One region of the Pandoraea apista genome, then DNA from elsewhere that is predicted to be linked to it. Evidence: riboswitches for the same ligand, from Rfam matches in the RefSeq annotation. Region 1 holds a riboswitch; the other holds the start of a gene.

The links. Region 1 has a riboswitch for cobalamin ahead of AT395_RS18820 (TonB-dependent receptor plug domain-containing protein). Riboswitches for the same ligand answer to the same signal wherever they lie in the genome.
Region 2: another riboswitch for cobalamin. It lies ahead of AT395_RS25155 (TonB-dependent receptor plug domain-containing protein); the one in region 1 lies ahead of AT395_RS18820 (TonB-dependent receptor plug domain-containing protein).

Annotation. Positions count from the first base shown of each region.
Region 1 covers NZ_CP013481.2:4,179,990-4,188,093, forward strand. Annotated here, with positions in the region: gene cobO (cob(I)yrinic acid a,c-diamide adenosyltransferase) at 1-11, opposite strand, end outside; gene AT395_RS18810 (ABC transporter ATP-binding protein) at 125-949, opposite strand; gene AT395_RS18815 (FecCD family ABC transporter permease) at 946-1,941, opposite strand; gene AT395_RS18820 (TonB-dependent receptor plug domain-containing protein) at 1,978-3,975, opposite strand; cobalamin riboswitch at 4,130-4,381, opposite strand; gene AT395_RS18825 (hypothetical protein) at 4,471-4,782, shown strand; gene AT395_RS18830 (cell division protein ZapA) at 4,779-5,090, shown strand; RNA gene ssrS (6S RNA) at 5,126-5,307, shown strand; gene AT395_RS18840 (acyl-CoA dehydrogenase) at 5,474-7,255, opposite strand; gene AT395_RS18845 (electron transfer flavoprotein subunit alpha/FixB family protein) at 7,430-8,104, opposite strand, start outside.
Region 2 covers NZ_CP013482.1:54,291-62,394, forward strand. Annotated here, with positions in the region: gene AT395_RS25135 (Ig-like domain-containing protein) at 1-3,868, shown strand, start outside; gene AT395_RS25140 (hypothetical protein) at 3,990-4,793, shown strand; gene AT395_RS25150 (hypothetical protein) at 5,147-5,803, opposite strand; cobalamin riboswitch at 5,891-6,111, shown strand; gene AT395_RS25155 (TonB-dependent receptor plug domain-containing protein) at 6,206-8,059, shown strand.

The DNA.
Region 1 (8,104 bases):
TCTTGCGTCATGAACATCACCTGTCAAAAGCAGGCGCACGGCCTAACATGGCCGTACGCGGATGAGAGTGTACGCCTGTGTATCCCCACGGGGCTGATAAGGACCGTGGCGTCGGACATGCCGCTCAGAAACGGCGCACGGGCACGAGGGCTTCGTCGTTGCCATCGCGAATCAGGCGCAACGGATAACCGAAAGCATCACTGCAATACTCGGCCGAAAGCACTTCGCCCACCGGGCCGGCACGCCACCCGCCACGGCCGTCGAGCAGCAACGCGTGCGTGGCAAAGCGCCGTGCGAGATTCAGATCGTGGCACGAGAAGATAACGGCAGCATCGTCGCGTTGCGCATGGCGCGCGAGTTGTTCGAGCGCGTCGATCTGATGATGCAGATCGAGATGCGAAACCGGCTCGTCGAGCAGCAACAGCGGCGTGGCCTGCGCCAGTACGGCAGCCAGCGACACCCGCTGACGTTCGCCGCCCGAGAGCGTGGTGACGTCGCGCGCCGCGAAATCCTCCATGCCGACTTGCGCGAGTGCCGCCATGGCGGCGGCAATGTCTTCATCCGATTCCCACGCGCCCCAGCGCCCTTGCGCCAGATAGGGGTGGCGTCCGGCCAGCACGACTTCGAGAGCCGTGGCCCCGAAGGCGTCGCGCGTTTGTTGCGGCATGAGCGCACGCACCTTGGCGAGCGGCGCGGGACGCCACTGAGCCAACGACTTGCCTTCGATCTCGACACGCCCGCTACCGGCAATGGCCGCATCGCGCGATGACGTGGCTTGCACCGGACGCAGCCCGGCGAGCGTGGTGAGCAACGTGGTCTTGCCGGCCCCATTCGGCCCGGCCAGACACCAGCACTCACCCGCAGCCACGGCAAGATCGAGCCAGTCGACGAGTACGCGCTCGCCGGCGCGTAATGTCAGGGCATGCGTTTGCAGCAGTGGTGTATTCATCGGATGGCCCGCCGGGAAAGCAGCCACAGAAAGACCGGCACGCCGATCATCGCGGTAATCACGCCCACGGGCAATTGCGTCGGTGCAATGATCGTACGCGCCACCAGATCGGCGAGCATCAACAATGCGCCACCGGCGAGCGCGGCGGCGGGCAACAACATGCGCTGATCGTTGCCGAAACGCAGACGCAGAATGTGCGGTACAACGAGACCGATGAAGCCGATGCTGCCGGCAGTGGTCACGGCAACCGCGGTGGCCAGCGACGCCGCCAGATAGATGCGTGCCCGTAGCGGGCCGACAGCCACGCCCACGGCCTGCGCCACGGCCTCGCCACGCAACAGCACATTCAGGCGGTGCGCGACGGGGCACACGATCAGCAGCGTTACCGCTAGCGCGATCAACGGCAGGGCGGCGCGGTCGACACCGTTCAGATCGCCCGTGAGCCAGAACAGCATGCCGCGCAGGCTGGCGTCGGGCGCGAGCGTGAGAATAAGGGTGGCGAGTGCGCCGAAGCCTGCGGCCATCATCACGCCGGTGAGCAGCAGTTTGGTGCTGCTATCCTGCTCGCCGGGCCGCAGGAAGCTGCGGTGCGAGAGCGCCATCACGATAGCGATGGCGGCGAGAGCGCCCGCGAAGGCGCTCGTCTGTACCCAGAAGAAGGGGAGCATGAGCGCCAGCGACGCCAGTGCGGCGACACCCGCGCCACCGGAGATTCCCAGAACGTAAGGATCGGCGAGCGGGTTTCGCAACAGGGTCTGCATCAGGGTGCCGGCAACGGCGAGCAGCCCGCCACAGGCAAACGCGGCGAGCGCGCGCGGCAGGCGCAGACGCCAGACCACGTCGCCCGCGAGACCGGCATCGTGACCCAGCAGCAGCGAGCCGATCTCACCGAGCGAGACTGGCACGCTGCCCAGCATGAGCGACGCGAGCAGAACGACCAGCGCAACGCCGGCCAGTCCTGCCCAGATGGCGAGAGCGCGACGCGGTGTCATGCCGCGTGAGGAGCGTGGCGCCCTGCCGGGACGTCGTTAGAACTGCTTCCAGCCGAGCGAGACATAGATCGCGCGCCCGAGGGTGTTGTAGGCATAGACCGTCTGGTAGTTCTTGTTGAAGACGTTGTCCAGGTGCGCCGAGACGTACCAGGATTTGTCGATATCGTAGCGTGCCTGCAGGTTCACGAGCGTATAAGCGCCGAGGTGCTGGCCGCCCGTATCGTAACGCTCGCCACTGTAGAACACATCGCCGCCGACGGTGAACTTGTCGAATGTCTTCGACAAGCCGATCGAGCCGAACTGCTTGGCGCGACGTGCGAGTTGCTTGTCCGCATCCAGATCGGTCGGGTTCTGACGCGTGAACGACGCGCGCACATCCACGCCGAAGAACGGACGGCCGGCATAGGTCAGCTCAAGACCTTCGACACGGGCTTTGGCCACGTTCGCAGCAGTGTACGGGAACACCGTCAGCGACTGGATCAGGTTGGTGTAGTTGGTCTGGAAGCCCGTCAGCTTGACCAGACCCAGACGCTCGCCGCCATTGAACTGCACGGCCAGTTCTTTGGAGATCGAACGTTCCGGTTGCAGGTTCGGATTGCCGTAGCCCGGGTAGAACAGCTCGTTGAAGGTCGGTGCACGGAAGCCGTCTGACGCGTTGGCCATGAACTTCCACTGATTCGTCAGGTTGTAGCCGTAGCCCAGCCAGTAGCTGTTTGCCCCGCCGAAGTCGGAGTAGACGTCGCGGCGTACATTGGCCTGCACCTGATGCTTGCCGAACGTGCCTTCGTAGCCCAGGTACGGGGAATCGAGATGGCGGTTATTGCGGCCGTAGTTGGTGTTGCTCTCGACGGTCTGCTCCAGACGCGTGTAGCCGGCGATCAGCTTCTGGTCCGGCATGAAGGCGTATTCGTTGGCCCAGTCGATCTGATTGCTCGACGTATGAAAGTTGCCGTTGCCCTTGCCGTTCAGATAGTTGTAGCTGTAATCGTCGCCCTGCGTGACAGTGAAGCGCGTGCTCCACTTGTCCGTGATGTTGCCCTTCATGTAGCCCGAAATCTGACGCACGCGAGCGTCGGTGTCGTTCAGATCGGTCGGCTTGCCGAAGGCATTGTCGTAACTGCTGCTGCCGTCGCTCTGGAACAGACGCACGCCCGCTTCCCATGTGTCGCCGAACTTGCGCGAAAGCGACGCGGTCACGCTCGTGTTGTCGTCGCCGTTGCGGTTCGGGTTGACCTTCGGCGCGAAGCGCGGGTCTTGTGCGGAAATGCCGTTGGTGTGAAAGCGCGAAACATCCAGCGAGAAACGGGTCTTGCCGTCTTCGAACGAACCTGCGATACCGGCGTTGGCCTGCGTGGTGTTGTTCGTGCCGTAACCCACTTCGGCGTAAGCGCGGGGCGGGCCGCCATCGCCCTTGCGCGTGAAGATCTGAATCACGCCGCCCACAGCTTGCGAGCCGTACAGGGCCGAGACGTTACCGCGCACGATTTCGATGTGATCGATTTGCGACACCGGAATCTGCGCGATGTTGGTCGTCCCCGAGGTCGCCGAGTTGACCGGCACCCCGTCGATGAGCACGAGCGAGGCGTTCGACGCGGCACCGCGCATGAAGATGCTGGCCGACGTACCGAAGCCGCCGTTCTGCACGATTTCTACCCCCGCCTGACCGCGCAGCAGCGTCGGCAGGTCCTGTGCCTGGCTGCGTTCGATGTCCTCACGCGTAATCACCGACGTGGCGGCCAGCGTGTCGGCCAGCTTCTGCTCGGTGCGCGAGGCTGTCACGACGGTCGTCTTGAGCTGAGCGGCCGTGGGATTGTCGGCTGTGTTGGCGGCAACGGCGACCGAGGCATCGGCCTGCTGGACCGGCTGGGTCGACGAATCCGTTTGAGCCGACTGTGCATGAACACCCACGCTGGCGCACAGCATGGCGGCGGCGATGGCGAAACGGTGCGGCGCGGGAACAAGGGCGGCGGACGCCGAGGCTAGGCGTGCAAATGCAGGCGCGTGCAGCGCCATCGCACGAACGTGGGTGCGCATGATCTGGTGTAACTTCCGTAGTTTTCTTATTGCCTAGACCCGTTCCCCCGCAGGCCGCTGGCGCAAGGGGAACGCCGGTGACAGGTCAAGGATGCGAAGCATCGACACATGAAAACGACGACATGCCACCCACGGCATGGCCGGGCAGCATGGCTTTTCCCCACTCACTTGGGCCGGTATCCGGGCTGGTCATCGTCGCGCCTGACCGGCCTTCCCGCGAGCGGGTAACTCACAGTGGCGATAAAGGCGAAGCGCGTTTTCGGAAACCTTTCGGGCCGAAAGAATGACTTACCGTTGCGGGGGCAGCACAGGTTGGCCAGCCCGTGTGGGGACGCGGCTCCCTGTTTCCCGTTTAACTGCGCATGCCGGAGGGGCGTGCGCGAGCACCGAAGTGCCGCAAGTGTAGGGGCCATTCGAAAGAGCGTCAATGCTCGATCGCCGGGCATTGGCCGCCGATTCCGTTAGAATGTAGGGCAATTATGAGGACGCAGCCCGATGCTCACCGATCTCGACAATCTCACCGACAAAATTGAACAGTTGGTTGTGATAAGCCAACGTTTTCATCAACACAATCAAGCCTTGCTCGCCGAACTCGATCGCGCGCGCGCCGAATGCGACGAAACCCGCGTGGCGAACGAGCAATTACGCGCCGAGCGCGACGCCCTGCGTTTGCAGCGCGATCAGCTTGCGGCCAAGATCGACGAGGCCCAGGTTCGCCTGAACGCCATCCTGGAAAAGCTCCCTACGCAAAACCCCGCTGAGGGTCAGATGGATCTGCTCGGCACCCCCGGTGGAGAAAACGCATGACGATCAAGCAGCTCGAAGTCAACATTCTCGAACAGTCGTACCGGCTCGCCTGCCCGCCGGAGCATGAGGCTGACCTGCTGTCCGCCGTGTCTCGGGTCGATGCAGAAATGAGCAAGGTTCGCGCCCAGAGCAGCGTGCGCGGCACCGACCGCATTGCCGTCATGGCAGCGTTGAGTCTGGCATCCGAATTGCTTGCACTTGAAAAAAGTATTGCTGCCGGACAAGCATTCCCCGCCGAAGAAATTCAGAGTAGAATGCAACGCATGAACGAACGATTAAGCGCTGTGATCGATCAGTATCAAAACTGAAAAATCACTCAGTGCCGTCCGATTCAAAAAGTTAGTTTTCCCTGCCTGGTTCGCGAAAGTCATAGATTCCTTGAACCAATGATCTGTTGCAGGTTGCGGAAGTTTGTAGTGCTGGCGTGAGCGTCACTCTGTCTGATGAACCCAAAGCGCTACTAACCGCGACCACCTTGAGCCTCACGGTTCAGGATGCCGGCTTAGCGGCTGAGGCGGGGACCCAATACACGGCACTGCGCAAGCAGTGCCGTTTTTTTTCGTCTGCGCATCGCGCGTCGGCACGAACGTCTCTCGCATAAGAAAAGGCGGCCCGCAGGCCGCCTTTTTTCAACTTACGTTACATCGCATCACGCCGTCGGTCTCGACAGCGTGATGACAAGCCCCCCCGCTCAGAACTGCGCTTCCGTGAGCGACAGCGCCGAATCCGCGCCCTCCGTAATCGCCTGCGCGAGGCCCGGAGCTTGCGTGAGAATGTGATCCGCGAAGAAACGCGCGGTGCCGATCTTGGCGTCGTAGAACGACGGGTCCTGCGCGCGCAATGTCTGCGCCGCCAGCAACGCGCGCCCCATCTGCCAGCCACCGAGTACGATACCGGCAAGCTTCAGGTACGGTACGCTGCCGGCAAACACGGCGTTCGCATTGTCCTGCGTGTTCGCAATCACGTAGTCCACCACGATCGACAGCGCCTCACGTCCCTTTGCCAGACGTTCCGCCACTGACTGCCCCACACCGCCCGATGCCCGCAGTTCGTTCTCCGTAGAGACGATCTGCTCGCATAGCGCGCGCGCCACGGCACCCCCATCGCGCAAGGTCTTGCGGCCAATCAGGTCGTTCGCCTGAATCGCGGTCGTGCCTTCGTAGATCGGGAGAATACGAGCGTCGCGATAGTACTGTGCCGCCCCCGTTTCTTCGATAAAGCCCATGCCGCCATGCACTTGCACGCCGAGGCTCGTGACCTCAAGCGACATTTCGGTGCTCCAGCCCTTCACGATCGGCACGAGGAATTCGTAGACGGCCTGCGCGCGCTTGCGCTCGGCGGCATCCGCCGCATGGTGTCCGATATCCGCCTGTGCCGCCGCCACATACGCGAGTGCCCGCGCGCCTTCGGTCAGTGCGCGCATCGTCATGAGCATGCGCTTGACGTCGGGGTGATGGATGATCGACACGGCGTCGCGCGACGAACCATCCACCGGGCGGCTTTGCAGACGATCGCGTGCATAGGCCACGGCATGCTGGTAAGCACGGTCGGCAATGGCGACCCCCTGCATGCCCACGGCGAAACGCGCCGCGTTCATCATGATGAACATGTATTCGAGGCCGCGATTCTCTTCGCCGACGAGGTAGCCCTTCGCTCCGCCGTTATCGCCGAATTGCAGCACCGCCGTAGGGCTCGCCTTGATACCGAGCTTGTGCTCGATGGACACGCAATGCACATCGTTGCGGGCGCCCAGATTGCCCTCGGCATCGACGTCGAACTTCGGCACGATAAACAGCGAAATACCCTTCACGCCCGGCGGCGCATCGGGGGTACGGGCCAACACGAGATGCACGATGTTGCTCGCCATGTCGTGCTCGCCGAACGTGATGAAAATCTTCGTGCCGAAGATGCGGTAAGTGCCATCCGCTTCGCGTTCCGCACGCGTGCGAACCAGCGCGAGATCGGACCCGGCTTGCGGCTCGGTCAGATTCATCGTGCCGGTCCATTCGCCCGAGAGCAGCTTCGGGACGTAGAGCGCGCGTTGTGCGTCGGTGCCTGCGGTAAGCAGCGCTTCAACCGCACCGTCGGTCAGCAAAGGACACAAGGCGAACGACAGGTTCGCGGCGTTGAGCATCTCCGTGCAAGGTGTGGCAACGAGCTTGGGCAGCCCCTGTCCGCCAAACTCCTGCGGGTGCAGAACCCCCTGCCATCCCGCCTCAGAGAACTTGCGGAAGGCGTCCTTGAACCCCGGCGTCGTGGTGACGACACCGTCCTTCCACGTGCTCGGCTGCTGATCGCCGATGACGTTCAGCGGCGCCAGCACTTCCTGATTGAAACGTGCGGCTTCCTCGAGCACGGCCTGTGCAAGTTCGGGCGAGGCGTCCTCATAACCCGGTAGCGCCGCGATGCTCGTCAGGTCCGCCAGTTCGTTCATCACGAACTGCATGTCCTTGATCGGGGCCTGATAACTCATGTCGTTCCTCCAAGGGATTCCAAATGCCTGCTGATGGTGGCAAATGCCGGATTCTTGTTATTTTGTCTGACCGATTCGCATGAAGACACCCGACCGTTGCCGGCCAGCCTCCTCATGCGGATCGGCTGCGGGAGGCACTTGCCTGCGCTCCCGCAACCTCACCTCACGACACGCTTACAGCGCGCCCGTGAGCTCCGGCACCACCGTGAACAGATCGCCCACCAGGCCGTAATCCGCCACCGAGAAAATCGGCGCCTCCGGATCCTTGTTGATCGCCACGATCACCTTCGAATCCTTCATCCCCGCCAAGTGCTGAATCGCACCCGAGATGCCCACCGCGATGTACAACTGCGGCGCCACGATCTTGCCCGTCTGACCCACCTGATAGTCGTTCGGCACATACCCCGCGTCGACCGCCGCACGCGAGGCGCCCAGCGCCGCACCCAGCTTGTCCGCCAACGGCTCGAGCACCTTCGTGTAATTCTCGCCGCTGCCCAGACCCCGGCCGCCCGAGACGATGATCTTCGCGCTCGTGAGCTCCGGACGGTCCAGCTTCGTCACCTCACGGCCCACGAACTGCGACAACCCCGCGTCCGGCGTCGCCGACACCGCTTCCACCGCCGCGCTACCTCCCGTGGCCGCTGCCGGGTCGAAACCCGTCGAGCGCACTGTGATCACCTTCACCTTGTCCGCGCTTTGCACCGTCGCAATCGCGTTGCCCGCGTAGATCGGACGCTCGAACGTGTCCGCGCTGTCCACCTTCGTGATGTCCGAGATCTGCGCCACGTCCAGCAGCGCTGCCACACGCGGCGCGATGTTCTTACCGTACGCCGTCGCCGGGGCCAGAAT
Region 2 (8,104 bases), on a different replicon from region 1:
GTTCGGTACTGGAAGTTTGCAGCGCAACCCCCATGCAATTACTGTCGGCCTCACTTATCAGCCAATCCCGCTGTTTTCATTGGATCTCGACTATCGCGCCGGCCAGGGTGGCGTGTCACAGACGACGGTTCGTGCGAACCTGACTTACAAAATTGGCGTTCCTCTCGATAAGCAATTGCGAGCCTCATCGGTTCGCGATTCAAAGCTCTTGAAAGGCAGTCGTTACGAGCTGGTCAACCGGAATAACGAGATCGTTCTGGAGTACCAAAAGAAGGAAGCTCGCCTGACAATCCCGACTCAAATTAGCGGGTATCCGGGCACAAGCACGACGTTCGCGGTCAACTCGTACACAGCCCTTGGGTTCTCATCTTTTGCCTGGACTGGTACTGCTGCGTCGTTTGTTCAATCATATTCCGGCGGAACCGCTACGCTCGCGCTTCCTTCCTACAACCAGAGTGGAACCAATACGTACACTCTCCAAGCGGTTGCCACTGAGACGGATGGCGCTGTCGCACGATCCAACGTCATGACGGTGACTGTAAATCCGCTGTCGGTAAGTCTCGATCGGAGCAAACCTACCGCCTCCGCTGATGGGCGCGACTCTGTGACGTTTACCGCCACTGTGATCGGGACCAACTCTGAACCTCTTGCCGACCAGGCAGTTGATTGGAAAATTCCGGCCAGCGCTACCGTTGTTTCCTTAATGGCGCGCACAAACAAGGCCGGGAAGGCTGACGCGATTGTCACGGCGAAGTCTGCCGCCGTGATTCACGTCACTGCGACCTCAACGTTGTCCGGCGAGACGGCATCCAATTCCGCAGCGTTCATAGGCGATCCTACGACGGCTGGCGTTGCTACGCTTGTGGCTCAACCTACCGCGATCGCCGCTAACGGCACGAGCAAATCGATATTGACGGCGACATTGAAGGACGCCAAGGGCATCACGCTTGGATATGGCGTTCCGGTCAAGTGGGCGACGACCCTTGGCACATTGTCCGCCGACACGAGTGTCACCGATTCCAACGGCCAGGCCGTCGTTACACTGACCTCGGCTACGACGGCGGGCACGGCCACGGTGACGGCTTCCGCTATCGCTGGCAATAAAACGGCTGACGTTGCATTTACGCCGGATGTGGCAACAGCAAATGTTGCCTCGCTCACGGCTGCGCCGGCAGCGATCCCCGCCAATGGCGCCAGTAAATCGACGCTGACGGCGACTATCAAGGACGCGAACGGAAACACGGTGGGCGCCGGTATTCCTGTCAAGTGGCAAACAACCGCCGGCACGCTTTCGGCTGCGAACTCGCAGACCGATACGTCAGGCGTTGCAATCGTAACGCTTACCTCCGCGACCGCCGCAGGGATTGCGAACGTGACCGCCACGACCACGGCGGGCAACAAGACCGCACCTGTTGCGTTTGTGCCGGACACTGCCACGGCTGGCGTGGTGTCGCTCGTGGCGAATCCGACCAGCATTGCGGCCAACGGCAGCAGCACGTCCGCACTGACGGCCACGGTCAAAGACGCGAGCGGCAACACCGTAGGTGCTGGGGTCACGGTGAACTGGTCGACCTCGGCCGGTAGCCTGACGGGCACGTCGAGCGTGACCGACGCCAGCGGCATCGCCACGATGACCCTTAAGTCAGCAACGACGGTCGGCGTCGCTACGGTATCGGCAACGGCCGTCGCAGGCAGCAAGACGGCCAACGTGACCTTTGTGCCGGACACGGCTACGGCTGGTGTGGTGTCGCTCGTGGCGAATCCGACTAGCATCGCAGCCAACGGCAGCAGCACATCCACGCTGACGGCCACCGTCAAGGATGCTTACGGCAATGCGGTGGGTGCTGGCGTCACCGTGAACTGGTCGACCTCGGCCGGTAGCCTGACGGGCACATCGAGCGTGACCGACGCCAGCGGTATCGCCATGATGACGCTCAAGTCGGCAACGACGGCGGGCACAGCCACGGTAACGGCAGCGGCAGTCGCCGGCAGCAAGACGGCCAACGTGACCTTTGTGCCGGACATGACTACTGCGGCCGTGGTGTCGCTCGCGGCGAATCCGACCAGTATTGCGGCCAACGGCAGCAGCACTTCCGCTCTGACGGCCACGGTCAAGGATGGCAACGGTAACGCAATGGGTGCCGGCGTCACCGTGAATTGGACGACCACGGCGGGTAGCCTGGCGGGCACGTCGAGCGTGACCGACGCCAGCGGCATCGCCACGATGACGCTCAAGTCGGCAACGACGGTCGGCGTCGCCACGGTAACAGCAGCGGCCGTCGCCGGCAGCAAGACGGCCAACGTGACCTTTGTGCCGGACACAGCCACGGCGGGCGTCGTTTCGCTCATGGCGAATCCGATCAGCATCACGGCCAACGGCAGCAGCACGTCCGCACTGACGGCTTCGGTGAAGGATGCGAGCGGCAACACCGTGGGTGCTGGTGTCACCGTGAACTGGTCGACCACGGCCGGTAGCCTGACAGGTACGTCGAGCGTGACCGACGCCAGCGGCATTGCCACGATGACGCTCAAGTCGGCTACGACGGCGGGCACGGCCACGGTAACGGCTGCGGCCGTCGCCGGTAGCAAGACGGCCAGCGTGGCGTTTGTGCCGGATACGGCCACGGCGGGCGTGGTGTCGCTGGTGGCGAATCCGACGAGCATTGCGGCCAACGGCAGCAGCACGTCGACGCTGACCGCCACTGTCAAGGACGCCAACGGTAACGCCTTGGGGGCCGGTATCGCTGTGAACTGGTCGACCACGGCGGGGAGCCTGACGGGAACGTCGAGCGTGACGAACGCTAGCGGCGTTGCGACGATGACGCTCACATCGCCCACGACGGTCGGTGTCGCCACGGTAACGGCTGCGGCGGTCGCCGGTAGCAAGACGGCCAGCGTGACGTTTGTTGGCGATCCGGCAACGGCCCGCGTGGTCAGCCTGACGCCGCCGACTGCCACTGCATATGTTGGCGGGATTGCGACCACGTACACGGCCACGGTGAAGGACGCCAACGGCTTCACGGTTGGGGCCGGTGTCTCGGTCACATGGTCTGTGAGTGCCGGAACGCCGAGCGCCACCAGCACCGTGACTAATTCATCCGGTCAGGCGTCGATCAACGTTGTATCACCGAACGTGGTCGGTAGCGGGACGATCACGGCCAGTGCCGTCGCTGGTTCAGCGAATGCGACGATCAACTACGTTGCCAACATGAACACCCTGCGCGTTGTTTCTTTGTCGCCCAACATGAACAATGTCCCGGCAAATGGAAGCTCAACGGTGATGTTGCTTTCGTCTGTGCGCGACGCATGGGGCAACAATCCGGGCGCGGGAGTCACGGTCAACTGGTCGGACTCGTTGGGGCGCTTGTCGGCGGGAGCTACGGCCACTGACGGGAACGGAACGGCGGTGAACTACCTGACGGCCCCCGGAGCGGCGGGCACCTCGTCCGTGAACGCGAGGATCGCGGCTACTGGTGACGGCGGTGTAGGCACAGCCGTTACGTGGGTGAGTACCTTTAGCGCTGCGAACGTCAGTGTGTCAACGTCGCCGGATATGCAGCCGAACGCGAACGGCATCCTGTACGTGAGCGGCTTCATCACTACGGCAACGCAGTCCTCTAGCGGGACGGTGTACATCACCGGCATCACCTACAACAACAGCTATGGCTCACAAAGTGCGTACATGGAAATCAACGGCGGCACCTATTGGGCCAACGCATCCGGCCTCTCGATTCCTTGGGGGTCGGGTGGGTCACTGGTGATACAACAGCACGAGGGCACGGGCATGGTTCCGGCCGTCTTCCAGTCGGTCACGTTGTCGCTTAGCACGGGACAAACGGTCACGCTTAATAGCGGGTCGGCACAGTGATCTAGGCCCAGCAGATTCCCCTTTGAGGCGGGTGGAGAAATCCACTCGCTTTTTTTTATTTATTTGTTGTATTCAACAGATAAATAAAATACACTTGATTCCAAGGTCGCGAACAGAGGTCGTGACGACAATCGAAGTCAAATTTACCGAGAGGAACAACACCATGATTTTCCCTGTTATCGTTTTGGCACTTGGCTTGAACGGCGTCGTCCAAGGCAACATCAACGACCACGGGACGCACGAGAAAGAAATTGAGGCCACTCAGATCCGCGAGCTTCGCGACGCTCGCGCTGCGAATCAGTGGTGCCGTGACAATGACCGCAGCCGCCAGAGTAACGGCAACTACATCAATTGCGAGCCTTACGAGGAACTTTACCTGACGCGTTTGAATGATCGTCGCGAAACGTTGATCGCCCAAATCGCGGAAAAGCGGGGTGCGGCTGTGGCATTGAAGGCTGCGACGCCGAGTGCCGACGAGGCGGCGGTGGCCGATATCGGTTTCTTCGGAAAATTGGGCAACTATATGGGTACACCGGTGACTACCGCGATGGTTGCATACCAAAATCAGAACGAGTGCCTAGAAGATGTGCGCGATGGTGACGGCGACGATTGCTCGGTTCTTGCGGCACGGCTAAAAGTCGCGGTGCGGGGGGCTCAGGAATATCGCGAAAAGCTGATTGCGGAAGGCCCGGGCTTCCTGCGTGACCCAAGCCACCGACTCATCATCACAATGGAAAGTGATGAACTAAAAGCCGCCGCTGCGGCGATCACGGCGAAGGTGAACGCCGAGCAGTCGTTGGCCGATTGCGGGGCCGGGCTGGCGATCGGCCGTCGCTCGGACTGCACCACGCAAAGCGTCATCTATCACTCGGCAGTCGATAGCCTCGACCGTGCGTCAACGGCAAAGCCGGCCACCTCGGAATGATGGGTCGGAAAGACGGGGAGCAATCCCCGTCTCTTCCTCTTCGAGCCTTACAATGGCGTCATTTAGACGCGAGGGCTTTTCCAGCATGACTGAACCAAAGCGAGGGCGTGGGCGACCGATTGGAACGACGAAACCGGATGCGAAGTCATCCAGCGAGCGTGTAAAGGAATGGGAAAAAAACTTGGTCGACTCGGGCGGGAGAATCATTCGCCAGATTCGGCTCACGCCAGAGGCAAACGCCGCTCTAAAGACGTTTGAGGACGAGTACAAAACGCCGCAAGAGGCAATCTATGCCGCTATCCTCGAAAAGGGTCAGCGGCACCGCCGATAGGCATTTACGTCGACGTTGCACACTACTGATCGTCACCCGCGCGCCTCCAACTCGTGCCGTCGATCCACCAGCCGCGCACCTCAAGCGCGGCAACAAACTCCCCGCGAAGTCCGACAAGCCTGCTCGAGTCGACCGCTTTCCATCCATATGCTCGCGCTTGTTCCACTCCAATAAGCTCGCATACGGCCCTCTTGGCCAACTCCCGCGCAACCTGCTTTGACTGCCCAATACGTTCTGCCGTATCTGTCAGGCTTGTGCCGTGCAGCAGCGAAAGGAACACTGGGATCGCACATCGAGCATGGACCACTTCAACATCGAGCGTGCCAATTTCGGCGGCTGCAAGTTGACGCGCCACGTCGTCCAGTACCGGGGCCGGCACGGCCAAAGCAGGTTTTATCTGACGGCGCTGGCCTGCACGCAACATGGTGATTGCTGGCGCAAGTATGCCAGCGTGCGCGCGTATGACAGGGGCTGTAGGAAGGCCCGTGTATGGCTTGAGCGCAGCGGGCCGCTCATGGGGCTCTATACGCGCCCAGACCGCGCGTAACACCTCCCATGTCACCTGACGAACCTTTCCAACTGGAACGCCAAGCCGACTTGCGGCTGCGGTGTAGTCCTCGCCGGAAAGGATCGACTCAAACAGGTCAATTTCCCTCTGGTGGCGTGAATTCGATTTCATTCGGGGTTGGTCGACAAGTGAATTGCGGCGTCAGTCTACGCGATTTCTGACCGCAAACGGCGTCCTTGACGCTTGCCACAGGCGCCCATACACTGCCGCCACTTTGGTGCCCGCTGCCGCCCCTGTGCCGGCAGTAGTTAAACGGGAATCAGGCGGCTCCCCCTCTCCGGGCGGTGGCTAACCTGAGCTGCCCCCGCAACGGTAAGCGTCTACTCGATACGTTGCCCCTCACACCACTGCGCGCAAGCGTGGGAAGGTGGGGCCGCGTGAGCGCCAGCCCGGATACCGGCCAGAGAGGGGAGTTGCGCCGAATTTTTCGCCAAAGACGAGTTTGACGCGCACTCGCATAGCGCCACGGCCTGCGGGGAGCGGGCCGGGTGAAATCGCACCGGAACTCTAACAATGCAAACGAAACTCGCGGCCGGCGCTGCCGCGCTCGCGCTCATTTCCTCGCCGCACGTTGCAACAGCCCAAACCGCCGACGACACAGGCAGCGCGGTACTGCCCAAAACCGTTGTCACCGCCGACAGGGCACCCCAACGCCTTCAGGACGCTATCCCACAGACCACGCTTATCGACAGCCAGGCGATCACGGATTCCGCCGCCAACGACCTGCCCGGCCTGCTGCGCTTGGCACCGGGCGCTCAGGTCGTCAGCAACGGTGGGCCGGGGTCTACTTCAAGCCTATTCCTTCGCGGCTCGCAAGCCAGCCAGTCGCTCGTCCTTATTGACGGCGTGCGAGTCGATTCGGTAAGCGCCGGCTCAGCGCAGATTTCGCAAATCCCACTCGATCAAATCGATCATATCGAAATCGTGAACGGCAACGTGTCTGCGCTGTACGGGTCAGGGGCGATTGGGGGCGTCGTTCAAATATTCACGAAGGACGGCGGCAATCATCCGCCTAAATTCTTCGCCTCGGCAGGGTACGGCAGCTATCACACACAGACGCAGAATGCCGGCGTAAGTGGTGCGCTCGATGCCGACGGTCGGACGACTTTTAGCGCGTCCCTGGCGCGGTACAAGACCGATGGTTTTTCATCCATCGACCCGGCCAAGCAACCAAGCGTAAACCCGAACGCCAACGGCTACCTCAACGAGAGTGGTAGCGCATCTATCAAACACCGATTCGTGAACGGTTGGGACGTGGGTGTCCGCTACTTTCAATCCAACGGCTACAACAGCTACGACAATGCTTACGGCCAACCTACCGACTTGAACTACGGTATTAGCAAGGTGCAGCAGGCATCCGTTTTCGCCAACGGAAACGTAACCGACTGGTGGAAAACGCACGTTACGATCGCAGCCGGCAACGACCGTAGTATCCAGAAAACGAACGGCCTCTATAACGGCCGGTTTGACACGGACAATAGGCAATACACATGGCAGAATGATTTCGCCATCGCCAGCGGCCAGAAGATCCTCGCGGGCTATGAACACCTCGACCAGAGCTTTGATTCTAGTGCCTATGCCGCCCCCTCCCGTCGCGTCGACTCAGGCTTTATCGGCTACAACGGGCGCTTTGGTGCTCATCAGTTTCAAGCTAACCTGCGGCGCGACCAGTACTCCGATTTCGGCGGTGCAAGCAGCTATTACCTCGGGTACGGCTACGACATAACTGATAGCTGGAAGGTTCTTGCGAGCTATTCGGACGCCTTCCGCGCGCCGACCTTCAACGACCTGTACTACCCCTACGGCGGCAACACCAACATTCGCCCAGAGACAAGTCACTCCGTCGAAGCTGGAGTGCAGTACGCCACCGACGCGCTTGGCGTGATGCGTTTGACAGTGTTCCAAACTCGCTACTCGAATCTCATTCAGTATGCGTCAGACCTTGCGGGCAACTACACGGCACAGAATGTGGGCACGGCCAAGGTGCAGGGCCTGGAAGGCTCTTGGAGTGGGCAGGTTTACAAGACCGACGTGCGCGCTTCTTTCACTTTCCAAAATCCTGTGAACGAGGACACGCATACCGATCTGAGCCGCCGCGCACGGCACTTCGCGTCGTTCGCTGTCAACCGGAACATTGAGAGTGTGCGCGTGGGCGCTGAATGGATTCTGAGCGGTGCGCGGCTCGATGGCACCAAGCACCTCGGCGGATACGGCCTAGTGAACCTGTCGGCCCGCTACAACATCACAAAGGCGTGGTACGTCGCCCTGCAAGTGCAGAATCTGCTGAACAAGGATTACGAGCTTGCCTACTCGTATGAAACGCCCAAACGCAGCGCTTTCATCACTCTCGGCTGGCAGCAATTCTGACGTCCCGAGTGCATATCGCCAGCCCCAGCGGCTGGCGATCCTCCT